2 regions of the Romboutsia sp. D33t1_170424_H2 genome follow, and region 2 is predicted to be linked to the other one. Evidence: riboswitches for the same ligand, from Rfam matches in the RefSeq annotation. Region 2 holds a riboswitch; the other holds the start of a gene.
What was found. A riboswitch is a leader RNA that binds a small molecule or an ion and turns the genes downstream of it on or off. The one in region 2 is predicted to bind S-adenosylmethionine.
Positions count from the first base shown of each region.

Region 1 (4,155 bases), 150 kb from region 2:
TATTTTATTATTATAGTAGTATTAATAGGTATATTATCATACATCCATCTAGCATTTTCTGTAGCTAATCTTATACATCCCATACTTATAGCTACTCCAAGTCTATCATCTATTACATAAAGTCCCTTAGGATCATATAGTATTGAGTGGTAATAGTAATCATCTACTATATTCATTGCATATTTTGCTGAACTTTTTTCTCCCCCTATAGCAGGATACTTTATACCTGACTTAAATATACCCTTTATTGTAGGAGTTGAGCTTTTTCCTACAGTGCTACTCCAAACGTGCAGTACCTTAAATCTATAATCTACTTTTTTTAATATATAGGTAAGTTTATCTTTAGTAGATGTAATTATAATATAGCCTGTATCACTTTTTATATGATTCTCATTTACAAACTCTTCCATATTTTTATCAAATTTGCTGTAATCTATCTGTCTATAGTATCTATTCATAAATAATATTTCACCTTCTCATAATAATATTTATTATAATTATGCTAATTATAAACTTTATGTGATATTTCAGTTAATTTAACTATTATTGTACGAATGTAAAAATATTAAGTTTATTTTTTACACTCGCTAAACTGATTGGTATTACTTAACTGTAATAATTATCTACTAATTTTTGAAATATCATAATTTCCTTAAGCGTAAAAAAAGTGAAGTTTTAAAACTTCACTTTTTAAGTATTATTATGTTTCATATACTTATATGATTTAACTATACATCGAGCTTGATTTATAGTATATATTGATATTTCATAGGATGATGTTATTATAAAAGTCGATACTACTCCTACTAAGAAATCATAGTCACCTAATGCCATAATCTCCTCCAGTATTGCTTTTATTATATTATATGAAACTAAAATTTTATAGTTACATTAAGCTACTTCTTTTTTCCTTTTATTAACTTTATTTAAGTTTGGAATACCAAATGTTATAGCTATTATTCCACAAGCTAACATTAACCAAGGATAATGTAGATATTTAATTAATTCAACAGGAGATATTCCTACCATCCCTGCAGCTGTTAATACTTGTGCACCATATGGAACTATGCCTTGCCAACAAGATGAGAATATATCTAATATACTTGCAGTTTTTCTATTATCTATATCAAATTTTGTAGCTATATCTTTTGCAAGTGGCCCTGCTGTTACTATTGCTATAGTGTTGTTTGCTGTACATAAATCTACTATACTTACTAATGCTGCTATACCAAACTCTGCACCTTTTTTAGTTTTTATTTTACTACTTATAAAATTAAGTATAAAGTCTATTCCACCATTTAATTTTATAAGTTCTACAAGTCCTCCGATTATTATAACAAGTAGACATAATTCATACATTCCTGATATACCACCTGATATAGCTTCTATAAATCCAAATAACCCAAATGAATTTGTAAATAATCCTATTGCACCTGCAAATACTACTCCAAAACTAAGTAAAACAAATACATTTACTCCACATAAAGCTCCTAATAACACTCCTAAATATGGTAAAACTTTTATAAAATCATATCTATAGCTTGTGCTACCACCTAAACTATACCCTGATGTTATAGTAGCTAATAATATAGCAGTTATAATAGCTGCTGGTAAAACTATTAAGAAATTTACTCTAAATTTATCTTTTAATTCACATCCTTGAGTTTTGGTTGCTGCTATTGTAGTGTCTGATATCATAGATAAATTATCTCCAAACATAGCTCCACCTACAACAGCTCCTATTACTAATGGTGCTGGTATTCCTGTTTTAGCTGCAATTCCTATGCCTATTGGCCCAAGTGCTGCTATTGTTCCCATTGATGTTCCCATAGATATAGATATAAAACATCCTATTACAAATAACCCTGATACTAAAAGATTAGGAGGAAGAATTGATAAACTTAAATTAACAGTTGAGTCAACACCTCCCATTGCCTTAGCTACACTTGAAAAAGAGCCTGCAAGTATAAATATCATAATCATAGATATTATATCTATATTACCTGCACCTTTACAAAATACTTCTATCTTTTCTCCTAAACTAACTTTTCTATTAAGAGAAAATCCTACTATAGTTGCGATTATAAATGCTACTATTGCTGGCATTTTATAAAAATCCCCAGTTATTACCCCGCTACCTAAAAATACTATTAAAAATACACCCAGTGGTAATAATCCTAATATACTACCTTTTTTTGCTTCTTCTTTCATAATATACCTCCCTTTATATTAAAACTTCTAAAGAGTATAATTTTAATTTATTTAAATATACCTGATATTTTTTAATAAAAAAAACCTGAGATAACTCAGGCTTTGACAGCAAAAATTATACTCTCATCTTTCAGCTTATGCTGCAGGATTTAGCACCCGTATAATAATACTGGTTGCTGGGCTTCGTCGGGCCAGTCCCTCCGCCACTCTTGATAAGAATTATTTAATTATTTATATAATAGTTAATTTTCACAATTTTGTCAATATTATTTTTTAATTATTCTAATAAATCTACTTATAAATTATATATATTAATTTTTTATACATCTTAATTTATTATGATATATTAGCAAATAAAAAAAGTCATAATTAAATTATGATTTAATTATGACTTTTATGACTATTTATTAATAAATACAGATTTTAATATATTTAATATTTCAGTAAATATCTCAACATTAGATTTTACATTTTCTTTAGCCACTACTATATCTGCTGTTACATCTGTTGCAACTTCCGCAACGTCTTTTACATTTTCACTAATATCGCTGATATTATCAACTAAATTAGGTAATTTACCTACTACTGTATGTATGTCATCAGAATTTGTTGATACCACTGTATTGATATTTTTAATAAATTCATTAATATTTTTTAAAGTTATTATTAAAAATATTAATGCACCTATACCTAATAATGCTAGTATTATATATATTACATTTAAATCTATGTACATAATGTTATTCTCCATAGCAATTATTCTTTATCCTTAGCTTCTTGTGGAGCTTGTAATAATTCTACAACATTAGTATCTACTACGTCTTCATTTTCTTTCTTTTTACTATCTAAATACTCTTTTATTCTTCTCTTAGATTCATTTACATTTGTAGTTAATTTTTCTTTTGTTTTGGCAGCCTTTTCACTTACATTTGTGTTTATATCTTTAGCTGTATTTTTTATATCTTCTCTAGTTTCTTTTCCTGACTTAGGAGCTAATAAAACCCCACCTAGTATTCCTGTTATAGCACCTGTTGCAACACCTAGTGTAGCTATTTTTATCTTTTTATTTCTTTCTTTTGCTTTTTTAGCTTTTTTCTTTTGTTCTATTTTTTTTGCTAAACTCATGCTCATCACTCCTATTGTTAATTTGTATTATACTATTTTTTACTATTTTTCTAATATTTCTAATACATATATACCCAAATTAGTAAGTTTTAAAACAAAATAATTTATTTTTCTATTTATTTTTTTATATTTCAGCTAAATTAAATTATATAAATTAAACTTACATTTTATTTATACGTATGCACATAATAATATAATAATTATGGAAGGTAGGAATTGCTATGAAACATAAAGATATTAAAAAATTTAGTATATTACTTTACATTATTTATATTTTATCTATAATATTTTTTCTATTTAACAAAGAATTTGGAAAAAGCGTAATTAGCTTAATTTCGCTTATAATTACTTTTGTGCTTACTAAAGCTTATTTAAAAAACTTAGCTATACTTGACTACCCATTGTACATAATTGGAAACATTTTTATATTATCTTCTTTTTTACTAGGTTCATGTTATGGACTTTACGATATAATCCCATTTTATGATGATTTTCTTCATTTTTGGTCTGGATTTATATCTGTTAAAATTGGATTTAATATACTAAAAAATATTAGTAGTAAAAATAATAAACTTTTAATATGTATGATTCTTTTCTTCTTTGCAATGGGCATATCAGCAATTTGTGAAATATGTGAATATTTACTAGATGTCTTATTTAAGATGAATACGCAATCTGGCGGTTTAAAAGATACCATGATAGATTTAATAGATGCTTCATGTGGTGCTTTTTTTATGATTGTATATTACTATAGAAAGTATTTAAGGTAAAATATTATATTAAACTCAACACTATTAAATATAAACAAAGCTACTTAAC
Region 1 is NZ_JADOZQ010000004.1:211,409-215,563, forward strand. It holds gene I4U66_RS07110 (L,D-transpeptidase family protein) at 1-458, opposite strand, end outside; gene I4U66_RS07115 (hypothetical protein) at 691-834, opposite strand; gene I4U66_RS07120 (Na+/H+ antiporter NhaC family protein) at 892-2,211, opposite strand; SAM riboswitch class I at 2,332-2,430, opposite strand; gene I4U66_RS07125 (hypothetical protein) at 2,612-2,947, opposite strand; gene I4U66_RS07130 (YtxH domain-containing protein) at 2,968-3,336, opposite strand; gene I4U66_RS07135 (hypothetical protein) at 3,558-4,106, shown strand.
Region 1: another riboswitch for S-adenosylmethionine. It lies ahead of I4U66_RS07120 (Na+/H+ antiporter NhaC family protein); the one in region 2 lies ahead of I4U66_RS06365 (O-acetylhomoserine aminocarboxypropyltransferase/cysteine synthase family protein).

Region 2 (4,155 bases):
TCTTAATTTTAAACACATAAGTCATCCTCCTAAAGTTGTCTTTTGTAAAGTGTTTTGAAATGAATTTATTTGTATGGCTTAAGAAATAAGATAAGTAACCTATAAATTTTATTAGTTAAGTCTATATTGGTTATAAAATTATTATTATATATTTATTTTATAAAAAATTATAAATTGATGTATTTGGCATTATTATACTGCTTAATCTTTATAAAGTAAAGAATGAATTGGTAGTAAAAGAATAGAAAATCCTTAGATTATATAAAATTAAAGTAGCTTTTGTGCTATATTTTACTTAAAAATTTGATTATAGATTCATATATATATAGCTAGTATTTAAAATAAAGTTATTATACAATATATAACTAGTAAAAGTGATGTTATATAGTTAGCAATTTTAACATTAAATTTAAAGTAAGATAAGTATGTTATTAAATTTGATTTTAAGTATCTATTAAATATTGCATATATAAAAATAAGTGAAAATCCACTTAGAGTATATGAAGAAATATTGTGTATAAATTGTGGTAAATGAAATATATTAACTGTGATAACAAGCATAAGCAAAGTAAATGTAGTTGAGAGTATATTAGAGTATTCTTCAGGTTTTAATATATATTCATTAAAATAGTTTTTATCATCAAAATTTATAATTTCACTTAATATCTTGTCTATTGATATAAAATCGTAGTCATTGGTATAAACTCCAACATCAACTAAGTAAAGTGTTATTTCTTCATATCTATGAATGATTTTTTCTTCAAAAATTTTTCTTATCTTAAATATGTCTTTTTCTAATACGTTATATATTTCAGTTTTTATTATATCCTCAATATCCCTATTAGAATCTAATCTAGTTTTTATATAAAAGCTTCCATCACAAAGTAAAAACTTATCATTTTGATTTCTTATGATTATTCCAATATATTCATTCATAATATCACCACTCATTGAAAATTTATGTAAATTATAGCATATTAGTTGATATTATCAATATTAAAAAATTATAAATATGAATAAATTAATTTTATATATGTAAGCAAGCTTAAATGAATAAACATAAAAAAGTATTTGACAATTATAAATTTAGTCACTAAACTGTAAATATATATGTAAAGACACATGTAATATGAATTAAATATACTAAATTAAAAAATATATTTGGAGGAGAGATATGAGAACTAAAAATATTGTATTATCAGCACTTTTATGTGCAATGGGAATTATTATACCAATGTTTTCACCAATTAAAATAATATTAGAACCGGCATCTTTTACATTAGCTAGTCATATACCAATATTTATAGCTATGTTTATATCATCAAAGACTGCTCTATTTGTAACACTTGGAACTACAATAGGTTTTTTATTTGGTGGTTTCCCATTACCAATTGTAATTAGAGCACTAAGTCATTTATTATTTGTTAGTATTGGGTGTATTTACTTAAACAAAAATAGGGATCTTATAAAGAGTATAAAAAGTTCTTTAGGATATTCATTTGTTATAGGATTAATTCATGCTATTGGAGAAGTTTTAGTAATTATACCTTTTTATTTTTCATCAAACCTTTCGGAAGGATTTTATAATCAAGGTTTTTTAGTATCTGTTATAGGATTAATAGGAGTTGGAACTATAATACATAGTATGTTAGATTTCTCTTTAGCAGTTTATGTATGGAATATTCTACCTAAAGAGGTTAGAAATAAATATGTAGTAAAAGCTCAAAACTAGACAAAATTTTATAGAATATAGTAATTTGGAATAATCAATAATTAAGCAAAAATGGTAAGTTATAGTATAAAATATTTTATGAACATATACATATAAATATATATAAATTAATTTATTAAATTATAATTTCGATAATTATAATATATAATACTTATTAAATAATAAAAATAAATAGAAAGTCTTTTATTAAGAATGGTGGAGGGACTGGCCCTATGAAGCCTGGCAACAGCTAACTTAGTTAGAATTGTGCTAAATCCTGCAGGAGTTTTCCTGAGAGATAAAAGGCATATTGATTTGTTGCGTTAATAAAAGGCTTCCTAGATAAAAGGGGGCTTTTTTTATGAAAAATTATAACAAGTAAACTTTATGTGTAAGAGGGGGATATAAACCAAATGTTGGGGAGCCTATGGTGTATCCTTTGGTTCAAAGTACAACCTTCAAATATGAAGATCCAGACTTAGTGGCAGATATATTTGATTTAAAAGCAGATGGCCATATGTATAGTAGAATAAGCAATCCAACAGTAGCAAATTTTGAAGAAAAAATAGCATATCTTGAAGGTGGCGTCGGAGCAGTTGCAGTTAGTTCAGGACAATCGGCGGTGCTTTTAGCTATTTTAAATATATGCAAAAGTGGAGACAATATAATATCAGTATCATCACTATATGGTGGAACTTATAATTTATTTAATATAACTCTTAGAAGTTTTGGAATAGAAACAAAATTTGTATCCAATAATGATGATAAAGAATATATACTATCCTTAGTAGATGAAAATACTAAAGCTATATATGGAGAAACTATAGGAAATCCAGGACTAGATATATTAGATTTTAAGAAATTAAGTGAAATAGCTAAAAAGGGGGATATTCCTTTTATAGTTGACAATACAGTAGCAAGCCCGTATTTATGTAATCCTATAAATTTTGGTGCAAATATAGTTATACATTCTACATCAAAATATATAGATGGTCATGCAGTGGCACTTGGAGGAATAGTTGTTGATTGTGGTAATTTTAATTGGGATAATGGGAAATATCCATTATTAAGTGATGGAGATGTTAGTTGTCATGATATTAAATATGTTGAGGAATTTAGGGAAAGTGCTTATATAACAAAGTTAAGAGCATCACTGCTTAGAGATTTAGGTAGCACAATGAGCCCTTTTAATGCATTTTTAAGTAATCTAGGAGTGGAAACACTTCATCTTAGAATGAAAAAACATAGTAAAAATACTTTAGTATTAGCAAAGTATTTAGAAAATCATGAAAAAGTAAGCTGGGTAAACTATCCATACTTAGAAAGTAGAGAAGATTATAAGAAAGTAAAAACTTACTTAAAAGGTGGAAGTGGAATATTAACATTTGGTATAAAAGGTGGAATAAATGAAGCTAAGACTTTTATAAAATCTTTAAAATTAGTAGATTTGGCAATACATCTTGGATTTAATAAAACATCAGTACTTCATCCTGCTAGTACTACTCATAGCCAGTTGTCTGATGAAGATAAGATAAAGTGTGGAGTTAGTTTAGAGATGATTAGAGTATCTGTTGGAATAGAAAATATAGATGACTTAATAAATGACTTTGATAGAGCACTTAAGGAAATATAATATGACTGTATATCTTTGTAAAAAAATAAATGGAGCCAAATTTGTAGATAATTGTATAATAGAAAGCAAAATTTATAATAAAAAGCTATATAGAAAATCTAGTTTAGGTAAGATCAGTCCTCATTATAAAACTATAGGTATATTAAATCTTATGCCTAATAAAGTAGAGACAGAAGCTCATTTATTAGAGTTATTTTCAAAAATGAATGAGGATATAAATATAAAGTTTATAAGGCTTAAAACGCATGTATACAAAAATTGTAATAGACTATATTTGATGAAAAATTATTATACCTTTGATGAAGTAAAAGATGATTTAGATGGACTTATAGTTACAGGAGCTCCTATTGAAAAAATAGATTTCAAACAGGTTAAATATATAGATGAATTAAATTATATATTTGATTATTCTATTAAAAATTTAAAAAGTATGTTAAGTATATGCTGGGGAGCGCAGGCTTGTTTAAATCATATATATGGAATAAACAAAGAGATACTCGATAAGAAGATATTTGGAGTATATAAACATAATATACTTTGTGATGATGAAATACTCAAAAATATAAATAATGGTTTTATATGTGCTCATTCTAGGCACACTATATTAAATAGGAAGGATTTAAAAAATTGTAAATCTATAAAAATACTATCGACAACAGATGAAGGTATAGAGCATATTATAAAAGGGAAGTACAATGACTATTATATATTTGGACATCATGAGTATGATAAAGAATGCTTGAAAAGAGAATATTTAAGGGATAGAAATAAAAAAATATATATAGATATACCTAAAAATTATTTTATTGAA
Region 2 is NZ_JADOZQ010000004.1:56,884-61,038, reverse strand. It holds gene I4U66_RS06380 (L-lactate dehydrogenase) at 1-18, opposite strand, end outside; gene I4U66_RS06375 (hypothetical protein) at 337-936, opposite strand; gene I4U66_RS06370 (hypothetical protein) at 1,175-1,732, shown strand; SAM riboswitch class I at 1,913-2,016, shown strand; partial or broken gene I4U66_RS06365 (O-acetylhomoserine aminocarboxypropyltransferase/cysteine synthase family protein) at 2,106-3,344, shown strand; gene I4U66_RS06360 (homoserine O-acetyltransferase/O-succinyltransferase family protein) at 3,346-4,155, shown strand, end outside.